Regions from separate parts of the Pseudomonas sp. GD03903 genome, predicted to be linked through region 2. Evidence: riboswitches for the same ligand, from Rfam matches in the RefSeq annotation. Region 2 holds a riboswitch; the other holds the start of a gene.
What was found. Region 2 has a riboswitch for manganese ahead of N5C91_RS15350 (sodium:calcium antiporter). Riboswitches for the same ligand answer to the same signal wherever they lie in the genome.
Positions count from the first base shown of each region.

Region 1: another riboswitch for manganese. It lies ahead of N5C91_RS05450 (TMEM165/GDT1 family protein); the one in region 2 lies ahead of N5C91_RS15350 (sodium:calcium antiporter).

Region 1 covers NZ_JAOCBT010000003.1:115,872-122,565, forward strand. Annotated here, with positions in the region: gene N5C91_RS05440 (NAD-dependent epimerase/dehydratase family protein) at 1-652, shown strand, start outside; gene N5C91_RS05445 (ketosteroid isomerase-related protein) at 819-1,262, opposite strand; gene N5C91_RS05450 (TMEM165/GDT1 family protein) at 1,363-1,944, opposite strand; yybP-ykoY riboswitch at 1,951-2,153, opposite strand; gene N5C91_RS05455 (amino acid permease) at 2,198-3,655, opposite strand; gene N5C91_RS05460 (class I SAM-dependent methyltransferase) at 3,776-4,777, opposite strand; gene N5C91_RS05465 (DUF1835 domain-containing protein) at 4,830-5,594, opposite strand; gene N5C91_RS05470 (2-hydroxyacid dehydrogenase) at 5,591-6,556, opposite strand.
Region 2 covers NZ_JAOCBT010000008.1:216,447-223,140, forward strand. Annotated here, with positions in the region: RNA gene ssrA (transfer-messenger RNA) at 1-142, opposite strand, end outside; gene N5C91_RS15345 (type 1 glutamine amidotransferase domain-containing protein) at 216-893, opposite strand; gene N5C91_RS15350 (sodium:calcium antiporter) at 980-1,993, opposite strand; yybP-ykoY riboswitch at 2,046-2,218, opposite strand; gene N5C91_RS15355 (carboxyl transferase domain-containing protein) at 2,256-5,540, opposite strand; gene N5C91_RS15360 (hypothetical protein) at 5,692-5,958, opposite strand; gene N5C91_RS15365 (ATP-binding protein) at 6,042-6,694, opposite strand, start outside.

The sequences.
Region 1 (6,694 bases), on a different contig from region 2:
CGGCTCGGCCTTCGCCATGCCGTCGCACCCGCAAGGGCTGCCGGGGCATGAGGGGTTGTTCTACGAAGGGCTGCCCACCGGCAAGAGTGCCTACGTGATGTGCAAATGGGCGCTGGACGAACAGGCCCGCGAACAGGCTCGCGGCGGGCTGCCGGTGGTGATCGGGATTCCGGGCATGGTGCTGGGCGAGCTGGACATCGGCCCGACCACCGGGCGCCTGATCACCGCCATCGGCCGTGACGAAATGCTGCATTACGTGCCGGGACGGCGCAATGTCATCGATGCCTCCGAGGCCGGGCGCGGCTTGCTCAAGGCTCTGGAGCGTGGCCGGGTAGGCGAGCGTTACCTGCTCACCGGGCACAACATCGAAATGGGCGAGCTGACAGCCACCATTGCCAAACTGCTGGGCAAGCCGGCGCCAACGCCGATGCCGCTGCACCGCGCCCGCGCGCTGGCAACGCTGGGTCGCTGGCGCTACCGCCTGACCGGCAAGATGCCGCTGCTGGACGATACCGCCATCGAGGTGATGGCCGGCGGGCAGTTCCTCGACGGCCGCAAGGCGCGCGAGGAGCTGGGCTTCGAGTCGCACGTGCCGCTGGAGGACACGCTGGAGCGGGCCATTTCCTGGTTCCACGCCAACGATTACCTCTGATTGGCAACTCGTAGGATGGGTATCGCTGCGCTCCACCCATCCTACAAAGCTTGCTCGCGAACCGCATAACACCGAGCGGTTCCTGTTCGCGAGCAAGCTCGCTCCTACAAGGGCTGTACCGGGAGCGAGAAAAGCAAAAGCCCGGCGGATGCCGGGCTTTTCTCTGTCAGGGCAGCGCCTTCTCGGCAAACGGCCGGTTGGGCAAGCCCATCTGCGCGCGGAAGCTCTCCATGTCGAACAGCGTGCACAATTCCTGCACCTGGTCCTGGCTGTTGAACACCCAGAAGCCCATGGCCGAGATGCTGACGATGCGGTCGCTGACCGGGTAACCCAGCACCGGTCGGGCGATGCTGCCCATCAGGGTGCTCCAGGTGAAGACCTTGTTGCCCTCGCGGATGCATTCCTCCACGGCCACTTCCAGGTCCTCCATGCCACTGCGGATCTCCTCCACCAGAGCCCGGTAGCCGGCGTTGTCCAGCGGCTGGGCGGTAAAGGCGCTCTTGTAGATGAAGTCCGGGCTGTGCAGTTGCTCCACCAACGCCAGGTGTCCCTTGTTCCAGGCCAGGTCGATGTGGTGGCGGGCAACTTTCTTCAGGTCTTTTTCCGGCATGGCGACGTCCTTTGCCGTGGGAGGCGGAAGCGCCACTGTGTATCGCGGGCGATACACAGGCATTGGCCGGCGCGCCAGCCTCCCGACGAAAAGCGGCCGCTTAGAACATCCCGGAAAGCTTCAGCGCGTGATAGATGGCAGCCAGGCCGAGGATGGCGAAGGCCGCCGCGGCCAGGCGGCGGATCAGGTTCAGCGGCAGGCGTTCGGCGGCGAAGTTGCCAGCCAGTACCACCGGCACGTTGGCGATCAGCATGCCCAGCGTGGTGCCGATGACCACCAGCCAGAAGTGCGGGTACTGCGCGGCCAGCATCACCGTGGCGACCTGGGTCTTGTCGCCCATCTCGGCGAGGAAGAAGGCGATCAGGGTGGTGAGGAACGGGCCGAATTTCTTCAGCGAACCTTCTTCGTCGTCATCCAGCTTGTCCGGAATCAGGGTCCAGCCAGCGACGGCCAGGAAGGACACAGCCAGCACCCAGCTCAGCGTGGCTTCGGAGAAGAAGCTGGCGACCCAGCTGCCGACGGCGCCGGCGGCGAAGTGGTTGGCCAGGGTGGCGGCGATGATCCCGGCGATGATCGGCCAGGGCTTGCGGAAACGCGCGGCGAGGACGAGCGCGAGCAGTTGCGTCTTGTCGCCGATTTCCGCGAGGGCAACGATCAGGGTGGGGACGAAGAGGGATTCCATCAGGCTTCCTAAGGGGCGGGTCGACTAATCACCATGACACGCGCCACCTGCCCGCCCCGGGTCAGGTTGCTCGTGTCATAGGTCTTGTCAAACCCCGGCCTGATCGCTGCAGGCCTGGATCGTACGCGCCATGGTCTGCGGACCAAGTGTGTTGACGCGTACCGGGCGAGCGGAGCGCTCGCGGGAGACTACTCCCCTAGGACGGGGCGCATTCTGCCCAAGTCCTAGGACTTGGGCAAGCCTGCGCGTCGGATCATTCGCGGGTGGGGCGAATGTCCATGTCCTCGTAGCGGATGAAGCTGGTCTTGTTCTTGAAGCGGTAGCCCAGCCAGATCGCCAGGAACAGCGGGATGGTGATGTAGGTAGCGACCAGCCCGGCCCAGTCCACGTGTTCGCCGACGAAGGCCTGGTAGTTCTGCCCCAGGGTGATGATCAGGCAGAGGACGAAGGCGAACAGCGGGCCGAAGGGGAACCATTTGGCACGATAGGGCAGGTCGTCGAGGTTGCCGCCCTGCAGGACGAAGCCCTTGCGGAAGCGGTAGTGCGACACGGCGATGCCCAGCCAGACGATGAAGCCGCACATGCCCGAGGCGTTGAGCAGCCAGGTGTAAACGGTCTTGTCGCCGATGAAGCTGGTGAGGAAGCACAGCGCGCCGATCAGCGTGGTGGCGTAGAGGGCGTAGCGCGGCACGCCGCTCTCGGACACCTGGGTGAACAGGCGCGGCGCCTTGCCCTGGGTGGCCATGGTGTAGAGCATCCGGGTGGAGGCATACATGCCCGAGTTGCCAGCGGAGAGGATCGCCGAGAGGATCACCGCGTTCATCACGCCGGCCGCGGCGGCGAGCCCCGCGCGCTCGAACAGCAGGGTGAAGGGCGAGGTGCTGATGTCGCTGCTGTCGGTCTTGAGCAGGTTCGGATCGGTGTAGGGGATGAGCATGCCGATGACGAAGATCGACAGGATGTAGAACATCAGGATTCGCCAGAACACCTGGCGGATGGCAATCGGAATGGACTTCTGCGGATTCTCCGATTCACCGGCGGCAACGCCGATCAGCTCGGTGCCCTGGAACGAGAAGCCGGCGATCATCGCTACCCCGATCATCGCCTGCAGGCCGCCGACGAAGGGCGCGTCACCGGTGGTGAAGTTGCTGAAGCCGGGGCTGTCGATGCCGTGCATGATGCCGATGATGCTGGCCAGGCCGATGCCGATGAAGACCACCACGGCGACCACCTTGATCAGCGCGAACCAGAATTCGCTCTCGCCGAAGCCTTTCACCGAGAAGAAGTTGAGCATGAACATGATGCCGAGGAAGCCGGCGCTCCAGTACATGCCCGAGACTTCCGGGAACCAGAACTTCATCACCAGCTGCGCCGCCACCAGCTCGGCGGCAATGGTCACCGCCCAGTTGTACCAGTAGTTCCAGCCCATGGCGAAACCGAAGCCATCGTCGATGAAACGGCTGCCATAAGTGCAGAACGAGCCGGAATCGGGGATGTAGGCCGCCAGTTCGCCGAGGCTGGTCATGAGGAAGAACACCATCAGCCCGATCAGCGCGTAGGCCAGCAGCGCACCGCCAGGGCCGGCGGTGGCGATGGTGCTGCCGGAGGCGACGAACAACCCGGTGCCGATGGAGCCGCCGATGGCGATCATGTTCAAGTGGCGCGGTTTCAGAGAGCGCTTGAGGTGATGCGGCTTCTCTTTCGGCCCCATGGCGAAAGTCAGTTCGACGTCATCTTTGATTCTGCGATTCACGGGTGTCCTCGATAGTTCAGGGCGAGCGGCGGTGCGCCGATCCGGGCAGGCTCGGTGGAGTGTAGTGCGAGCCTGGGATCAGCGCCGGGCGCTGTAGATACGGAAGCCGTCGGCCTCCGCCAGGGTGCGGCAGGAGCCCAGGTGCTGTTCGATCAGCGGCGGGTATTTCAGGAAACTGTTGGCCACCAGGCGCAGCTCGCCGCCGGGCGCCAGATGGCGTGCCGACTGGCGCAGCAGGTGTTCAGTGGCGGCGTAGCTGGTGTGTACGCCCTGGTGGAAGGGCGGGTTGCTGACGATGGCGGCCAGGTTGTCCGGCGCTGCATCGATGCCATCGCCGGCGATTACCTCGCCTTCCAGGCCATTGGCGGCGAGGGTCAGGCGGCTGCTTTCGACGGCGAAGGCGTCGACGTCCAGCAGGGTCAGCCGGTTCTGTGGATAACGTCGCTGGAGCGTGGCGCCGAGCACCCCGGCGCCGCAGCCGAAGTCCAGCAGATGGCCGGCCGGCAGCTTGTCGAGGTGCTCCAGCAGCAGGGCGCTGCCGCGATCCAGGCGGCCGTGGCTGAACACGCCGGGCAGGGTGATGACCTGTAACGGGCCGTCGGCCAGCGGCAGCTCATAGCGTTGTGCGAGGGCGTGCAGGTCGGGCGCTGTTGGGGCGCCGTCGATGTGTGTGTGCCAAAGCTGGCAGTGGCGGGCGCTATCCAGCTTGCTGGCGCGGCCGAACTCGCCGAGCTGCTTGCTGGCGCGTTCGACGCCGGCGCGCTTCTCGCCGACCAGGTACAGCTCGCCATCCGGCACGCAGCTGGCCAGCGCGGCCAGCAGGTAGTCGGTCAGTTCGCGGGACTTGGGCAGGAACAGCACAGCGGCGTCGAACTGGCCCTCGGGCGGTGTCGCACCGAAGTGGCAACGGCCGGCAAAGCGGGCTTCGAGCTGCCGGGCCTCGCCGGCATGCCAGCTCCAGCCTTGCGCTTGCGGCAGGTCGCCGAGCAGGGCGTCGGCGGGCAGGCCGGCGAGCAGGACGCGGCCCTGGAAGCGCTCGATCTGGCGCAGCAGCACTTCACTGGTGGGGGCGTTGGACATGCGGCCTCCTCGAAAAAAGGGCGCGAGTTTAGCAGGGCTGCCGCAGCCGAGCCTAGGCGAGCCGCACCTCGCCATTGCTCCAGAAGTCGTCGCCACGCAGCTCCAGGGTGCCGGCCGCGACTTGTGCGCGCAGGCGCCAGACGGCGAGCAGGTCGCTGACGAACAGACCGTCGACATAGGCCATGGTCGGGCCGATCAATGACTGCACTGGACGCCAGGCTTCGCTGGCGCTGTCCAGCAGGATGCGGTCGATGTGCGCGTAGCCGGTGCCACTCAGTCGGCCGTCGAGCCACAGGCGCAGCTCGGTGTTCTCGGTCAGGGCGTGCTGCCAGTCCGCGCCCAGGCGCTGGCGCTCGGCGGCGTCCAGTTCGTGGCTGGCGGCCAGGGCGTTGGCCAGTTCTTCGGGTTTGAGCATGGCGATGGCGTGGCGATCTTCGCTGCGGCACTGACCGCTGCCAGCACCGACGCTGCGCAGCGTGACCTGCGCCGGCAGCAGCGCACAGACGCGGCGCAGCAGCAGTTGCTCGCTGGCGCTGTCGCCATGCCAGAGCGTGACGGAGCGGGCGTCCGGGCTGCGTAGCCAGTTCGCATCGGTGGCCAGCTCAACGGCGATTTCGCGTTCGCGCAGGGCGTCGCCACCCAGCTCATGCCAGAACGCGGCGCGCTGCTGGCAGGGTGGGTTATCCACATCGCTCAGCGGGCCGACCGCGAGGTCGTCCGGCATCACACGGATTTTTTTCTCGGTCAGCACGCCGGCTTCGACTGCCCGGCGCAGGGCATCGGCGGCGCCGTCGCCGCAAACCAGATGCAGGCTCATGCCGTCACCACGCGGCGAGCTTCGCCGGCGAAAAAGCCGGCGGCGTTCTCGCTCAACTGGCCGACGATGCGCTGCCGGGCCTCGCGACTGCCCCAGGCGCTGTGCGGGGTGAGGATGAAGCGTGGAAGGTCGCCGGCCAGCAGCGGATTGCCGTCTTTCGGTGGCTCGACGCTGAGTACGTCGAAGGCCGCACCGCCCAGGTGACCGCGACGCAGGGTATCGGCCAACGCCTGCTCGTCGACCAGCCCGCCGCGGGCGGTGTTGATCAGGAAGGCGTTGGGTTTCATCAGGTCCAGCTCGCGCTGGCCGATCAGGTTGCGCGTGGCGTCGGTCAGTGGGCAGTGCAGGGTGAGGGCGTCGACCTGCGGCAGCAGTTCCTCCAGCGCCAGTCGGTCAGCGCGCACGGGGCGGCCGGGCAGGGCGCCGAGCAGTACGCGCATGCCGAAGGCCTCGGCCAGTTTCGCCACCGCCCCGCCCAGCTCGCCGTGGCCGAGCAGGCCGAGGGTCTTGCCCTCCAGTTCGACGATGGGGAAGTCCAGCAGGCAGAACTGCGGCGCCTGCTGCCAGCGCCCAGCGCGGATCGCCGTCTGGTAATCCGGCAGGCGGGTGGCCAGGGCGAGCAGCAGCATCAGCGTGTGCTGCGCCACCGAGGGCGTGCCGTAGCCCTGGCAGTTGCTCACGGTTACGCCGTGCTGGCGCGCGGCTTCGAGGTCGACGTTGTTGGTACCGGTGGCGGCCACCAGGATCAGCTTGAGCTCCGGGCACTGCGCGAACACCTCGGCGCCGATGCGCACCTTGTTGCTGATTGCCACCTGCGCGCCTTGCAGGCGCTCGGCCACCTGCTGCGTGTCGCTGCGCCCGTGCAGGACAAGTTCGCCGAACGGTGCGCGCAGCGGCGCGAGATCGAGGTCACCGAGGTCGAGGGAGGCATGGTCGAGGAAGACGGCGCGAGCAGGATTCATGAGCGATGACACCTTGATCGAAGGGGCGGGATGAAGGGGATTCTCGGCACAACCGCCGCCGTGGACAACCCCGGCTTCCCGCGAGTGCAAGGCCAGATGGCCTCAGGCTGGATGGTAGTTGTCTGAGTGAAAAGTCTG
Region 2 (6,694 bases):
GTCTGCTAGCGGCACTTAGGCTGCTAGGGCGTAGTTGTCGTCGTTGGCAACTATAAAGTTGTGGCAGCTGATTTACGAGAACTGTCACCTACTCGGCATGCCCCTCGAGTTTTGTTACCGGCGTCGAATCCTAATCGGCCCCAAAACCTTTCAAGGTCGGGATTCATTCTACGGGAAAGCCGCCCCGATAGCCACCGGGGCGGTGTAAAGGCTTGTCAGCTCAGGAATTTCAGCACGGCGGCGGCCACCGCCTCGGAGGAGGCCGGGTTCTGTCCGGTGATCAGGCCGCGGTCGACCTCGACGTGGCTCTGCCAGTCCGGGCCCTTGCTGTAGCGGGCGCCGTTGGCCTTGAGCATGTCCTGGACGAGGAAGGGCACTACGTCAGTGAGGCCCACGGCGTCCTCTTCGCTGTTGGAGAAGCCGGTGACGTGCCGGCCCTGTACCAGCGGGCGGCCGTCGAGCCCGCGGGGATGGCGGAACACGGCGGGGGCATGGCAGACGGCGGAGACTGTCTTGCCGCTGGAGTGGAAGGCTTCGATCAGCGCCACGGATGTGCGGTCCTCGGCCAGGTCCCAGAGGGGCCCGTGGCCGCCGGGGTAGAACACGGCATCGTAGTCGTCGGCCTTCACTTCGCTGAGCTTCACGGTATTGGCCAGCTCGGCCTGGGCTGCGCTGTCCTGGCGGAAGCGCAGGGTGGCCGGGGTCTGGGCGTCTTCCTCGTCGCTCTTGGGGTCCAGCGGCGGCTGGCCACCCTTGGGTGAGGCCAGGGTCAGGCTGGCGCCAGCATCCTTGAACACGTAGTAGGGTGCGGCGAACTCCTCGAGCCAGAAGCCGGTCTTCTTGCCGGTGCTGCCGAGCTGGTCGTGGGAGGTCAGGACTACCAGGATTTTCATGCTCACTCCTTCGGCGTATCGCTAGTCGTGCGGCTGCCGCCGAAACGGCAGCCCGGACTGTCAGTGTAGGCAATCAGCCGAGTGCGTCAGCGCGACAAAGTGATGCCCAGATAGGCGGCGTACAGCACACCGTTGAGCATCAGCACCCAGATCGGCAGGCCGCCGCCGCGCTGGGCGTTGATCCGCAACCAGAACGCGGCGCCGAGGGTGATCAGCACGCCGGTGAGTACTTCGATGCGCGGCTGCCAGGGGGTGAGGAGGATGCCGATGGCGGGCAGCAGGGTGCCCTGGAAGACCATGGCGCCGCTGATGTTGCCGAAGGCCAGGGTGTCCTTGCCGCGGCGTACCCAGAGGATGCTGTTGATCTTCTCCGGCAGTTCGGTGGCGATGGGGATGATCAGCAGCGACAGCAGCAGCGCGGAAATCCCCAGGATGTGCGACAGGCCCTCCACGCCGTGGATGAAACCCTTGGCGCCCAGTACCAGCAGTGCCAGGCCCAGCAGGAGTTGCAGCAGGATGGTGGCGAGGTTGGTCGGCAGGCCGATGCGCGAAAGGTACATGTGGTGGTCAGCCTCGGTGCCGTGGCCGTCGTCCACCAGGCTCCGCGATGCACGCAGGGTCAGGGTGATGTAGCCGACGTAGGTGAGTACCAGCAGCACACTGAGACCGATGCGTACGGAGCGCATCTCGGCGGGCACGAACATGGCGATGGTGGCGAAGCTGAATGCGACCAGGAAGAAGTTCAGGTCGCGCTGCATGCCCGTACGCTCGGGGCGGATGCGGCCGAGCAGGCCGCGAGCGCGCCAGGCGGCGAGGGCCATCAGGCAGGTAGAGAGGGTGGAGAGCATCAGCGGCGCGCCGAGGATGGCGCCGACGCCGACTTCCTCGTTGAGGCTGACGTTGCTGGTACCGGCGAACAGGGCGAGCAGCGGAATCAGGGTTTCCGGCAGGGCGGTGCCGACGGCGGCGAACAGCGAGCCGGTGACGCCTTCGGAGATGCCCAGACGTTCGCCGAAGTGTTCGAGGGCGTTGGTGAAGAGTTCGGCGGCGATCAGGATCACCAGCAGCATGCCGAGCAGTTCGAGGATGAAGGTCAGCATGCGTGCAGCTCCAGACAGGTGGAGCGAAGAGTGGGGTGGTGCATCACGGTGAAGCTCCCGGCCGGTGTAGTACCCATGACCACGCATCTCCCCGGCCGTTGCGGAGATCACGTGGTCAAAGGTCTTGCCAGGCAAAGCTGCTGACGACGCCATGGCCTGCGGGCCAAGTGTGTTGACGTCGCCCCCGTTCACGAAAACGGTCGGCTACTCCCCAATGACGCCGCGCATTCTAGCGGATCGGGCGAGCAGCTCAAGCCATGAACTACCAGGTATCGATCAGTGGACGCTTTTTCCCCTGGCGCGGTGCGGGCTTCGGCGTCGATGCCAGGCCACGCAGCAACCAGCGACGGGTGTCGGCCGGGTCGATGACGTCGTCGATCTCCAGATAGCTCGCCATGTTCAGTCCCTTGCCGTTGCGATAGGCAGCGGCGACCAGTTTGTCGAACAGCGCCTGGCGTTCCTGCGCGTCTTCCACGGCGGCCAGCTCCTTGGCGTAGCCGAGACGGATCGCACCTTCCAGGCCCATGGCGCCGAACTCGCCGCTGGGCCAGGCGACGGTGAACACTGCGGCGTGGAAGCTGCCCGCCGCCATTGCCTGCGCACCCAGGCCGTAGCCCTTGCGCAGCACCACGGTGAAGAAGGGCACGCTGAGGCTGGCGGCGGTGACGAACATGCGCGAGACGTGGCGTACGGTGCCGGTCTTCTCCGCCTCCGGGCCGACCATGAAGCCGGGGGTGTCGCACAGGGAGATGATCGGCAGGTCGAAGGCGTCGCACAGCTGCATGAAGCGCGCGGCCTTGTCACCGGCTTCGGCATCGATGGCGCCGCCCAGATGCATGGGGTTGTTGGCGATCAGGCCGAAAGGCTTGCCCTCGATGCGCACCAGCGCGGTGATCATGCCGGCGGCGAAACCACGGCGCAGTTCCAGCACCGAGCCACTGTCCGCCAGTTGTTCGATGACCTGGCGGATGTCGTAGACGCGCAGACGGTTCTCCGGCACTGCATGGCGCAGCAGGCGCTGGTCGGCGCACTGCCAGTCGGCGGTGTCGCCCTGGAAGTAGGCGAGGTACTGGCGGGCGATACGGGTGGCTTCGGTTTCATCCTCCACCAGCACATCGATGACTCCATTGGCGCTCTGCACGTCACTGGGGCCGACCTCTTCGGGGGTGAACCTGCCCAGGCCGCCGCCTTCGATCATCGCCGGGCCGGCCATGCCCAGGCTGGTGTCGCGGGTGGCGATGATCACGTCGCAGCAGCCCAGCAGCGCCGCGTTGCCGGCGAAGCAGCGGCCGGACACCACGCCCACCAGCGGCACCAGCCCGGACAGCCGCGCCAGGCCGACGAAGCTCATGTTGTCCAGTCCGGCCACGCCAACGAAATCGGTGTCGCCGGGTCGGCCGCCGCCGCCTTCGGCGTAGAGCACCAGCGGAATGCGCCATTGCTCGGCCAGATGCAACATGCGGTCGGTCTTCTTGTGGTTCATCACGCCCTGGGTGCCGGCGAACACGCTGTAGTCGTAGGCCAGCACCAGGCAGCGCGCCTTCTCGTCGCCGAACTGCGCGGCGTTGATGCTGCCCAGGCCGCTGACCAGTCCATCCGCCGGGCTGCTGGCGATCAGTTCCTCGACGCTGCGGCGCCGGCGCTGCGCGGCGATGGCCAGGGCGCCGTATTCGATGAAGCTGCCGTCATCGAGCAGGTCGGCGAGATTCTCGCGGGTGGTGCGCTTGCCGAGCCTGTGGCGCTTGGCAACTGCCTCCGGGCGGCGCTCGTCGAGGCCGATGGCATGGCGCTCGAGGACTTCGGCGAGGTCGGCGCGGATCGCGTCCAGATCAATGGCGGCCTCGCTCTGGTTGTCCTGCGCCTGGATGTCTGCCGGTTCGATGAACAGCAGTGCTTCGCCCTCGCCCAGGCTGGTTCCCGGCGCGGCCGCAAGGCTGTGGACGATGCCGCTGGCGCTGGCTTTCACCTCGAACTCCATCTTCATCGCTTCGATCACGGCGATGGTCTGGCCCTGGGCTACCGCATCGCCGGCGGCAACGTTCAGGCTGACCAGCACGCCGGCGCCGGGTGTGGCCAGCGGGGTGCAGCCAGCCGGTGTTGCGCTCGCACGCAGGGCTTGCGCTGCCGCGCCGGCATGGCTGAAGAAGCGGTGCGGGTGGGCGTGATCCTGTGCGCCAAGCAGGGCCGGCAGGTGTTCTTCGATAAAGCGGGTCGTCACCTGGTTGTCCGCCACCGCCGGCTGGCGCAGCAGATTGAGCAGCAGCGGGATGTTGCTCGCCACGCCTTCAAGGCGGAATTCGCAGAGGGCGCGATAGGCGCGCTGTACCAGCTGTGGATAACCACCGTTGCCGTGGACGATCAGCTTGGCCAGCAGCGAATCGTAGCCTGCGCTGTTGCGGTAGCCCGCGTAGCCGTAGCCGTCCACGCGCAGACCGGGGCCGCTGGGTGGTTCGTAGGCACTGAGGGTGCCGCAAGCCAGGTGGGGCGTGCCGTCGCTGGCGAGGCTCTCCAGGTTGATCCGCAGTTGCAGCGCGTGGCCGCGCGGCGCGGGAATCTCGGCCTGGGTCAGGTTCAGCTCGGCGAGGCTGGCGCCGGCGGCGATGCGCAGTTGCGCCTGCACCAGGTCGATGCCGGTCACGGCTTCGGTGATGGTGTGTTCCACCTGCACGCGCGGATTGGCTTCCATGAACACGAAGTCGCCGCTGTCCTCGTCCAGCAGGAACTCGAAGGTGCCCAGGCCGCGATAGTTCACCGCTTCGGCCAGGCGTACGGCGGCGGCGAGAATGGCGCCGCGCAGGCGTGGATGCAGGTTGGGGCTGGGGGCGATTTCCAGCAGTTTTTGGTTGCGCCGCTGCAGGGTGCAGTCGCGTTCCCACAAGTGACTGACGGCACGGCCGTCGCCGATCACCTGTACCTCGATGTGGCGGGCGCGCTGGATCAGGCGTTCGACGTAGAGCCGATCATCGCCGAAGGCCGCACGGGCTTCGGCCTGGCAGCGGGCATAGGCCTCGGCAATTTCATCGGTGCTGCGCACCGCGCGCATGCCGCGACCGCCGCCGCCGGCGAGGGCCTTGATCATCATGCCGGAACCGGCGGGCAGTTCGCCGAAGAAGCGTACGGCGTCTTCCAGCGAAGTGGCGCGGCTGCTGCCGGCGGCCAGCGCCACGCCATGGTCGCGGGCGAGTTCGCGCGCGCGGGCCTTGTCGCCGAAGACGTCGAGAATCTCTGCGGCCGGCCCGACGAAGGTCAGCCCGGCAGCGTCGCAGCGGCGGGCGAACTCTGCGTTCTCGGAGAGGAAGCCGTAACCCGGATGCACCGCGTCGCAGCCTTGGGCCAGGGCGATAGCGATGAGCTGTTGCTGATCGAGGTAGGCGCTGGCGCCCCGCCCTTGCAGTGCCGCAGCCTGGTCGGTCTGGCGCGTGTGCAGCGAGGTGGCATCGTCCTCGGCGTAGATGGCCAGCGTCTGGATACCCAACTCGGCGGCGGCGCGGGCAATGCGGATGGTGATCTCGCCACGGTTGGCGATGAGCAGGCGGGACACAGGCATGGCGATTCCGGTTGTGATTGTTCTGGTCGGCAATCGCTACATCTTAGGGAGCGGGTGGGGCGGGGGAATGAACTGCGACCTTGCGAATGCCAGAGGCTTCGCCGTTCTTATGGGCGGCGACCGGGCAGGTAGCCGGCCGCCGCATCGGGCATCACCCGTTGGCTCCGCCGTCGCCGGCGTTTTTCTTCAGCAGCTGCAGGGCTTTTTCGGTCTGCGCGATGCAGGCCTTGGTGTTACCTGCGGCCTGGGCCTGGGCGGCCTTTTCCTGCAGGCGCATGGCCTGTTCCTGGGCCTGGGTGTTGTTGGTGACGGTCTTTACTGCATCGTCGACTTTCTGCAGGTTGTCGCTGCACAGGTCGGCGGCAAACGCCGGCGAGGCCAACAGCGCGGCGGTGATGAACAGGGCGGCACGTTTCATGGCAGTACTCCTGTCAACTTGATCGTTGTTGCGGACCGTAATGGCGGGCCGTACAGGGTGGACTGCGTTGATTTGCGCGGGGTTCAGGGAATCGGCCCGGCGGTGCTCGGGAGTTCGACGCAAACGCCCAGGCCGGCACCGTCCAGCCCTTCGTGCAGGGAGATGCGGCCGCGGTGGATTTCCACGATGCGCTTGACGATGGGTAGCCCCAGCCCGCTGCCGTTGCTGCTGGCGACGCTGGGGCTGCGATAGAAACGGGTGAAGATCGCCGCTTGTTCGGCCGGCGCCACCCCGGGGCCGTCGTCGCGCACCCAGAGGGTCAGCCGGTCGCCATTGTTCTCCAGGCTGACGGCCACGCGGCCGCCCTCGGGGGTGTAGCGCAAGGCGTTGCCGACCAGGTTGGTGAGCATCAGCCCGAGCCAGGCGGCGACGCCTTTCAGGGTGGCATCCTGGCTGTCCAGGGTCAGTTCGATCCGCTTGTCGATGGCCTGCGGTGCAAGGTCGGCGATGGTGTCTTCGGCCAGCAGGCGCAGGTCCACCGGAGCGAATATCTCGTGCAACTCTTCGGCGTCGAGCCGTGCCAGCAGGAGTATCTGCTCCATCAGTGCGCTGATCCGCTCGACGCTGCGGCTGACCTGCTGCAGGCCGTGGGCGTGGGCGGCCGGGTCGGAGGAGCGCAGCGCCACCTGGGCGTGGGTGCGCAAGCTGGCCAGCGGTGTACGGATTTCGTGGGCGG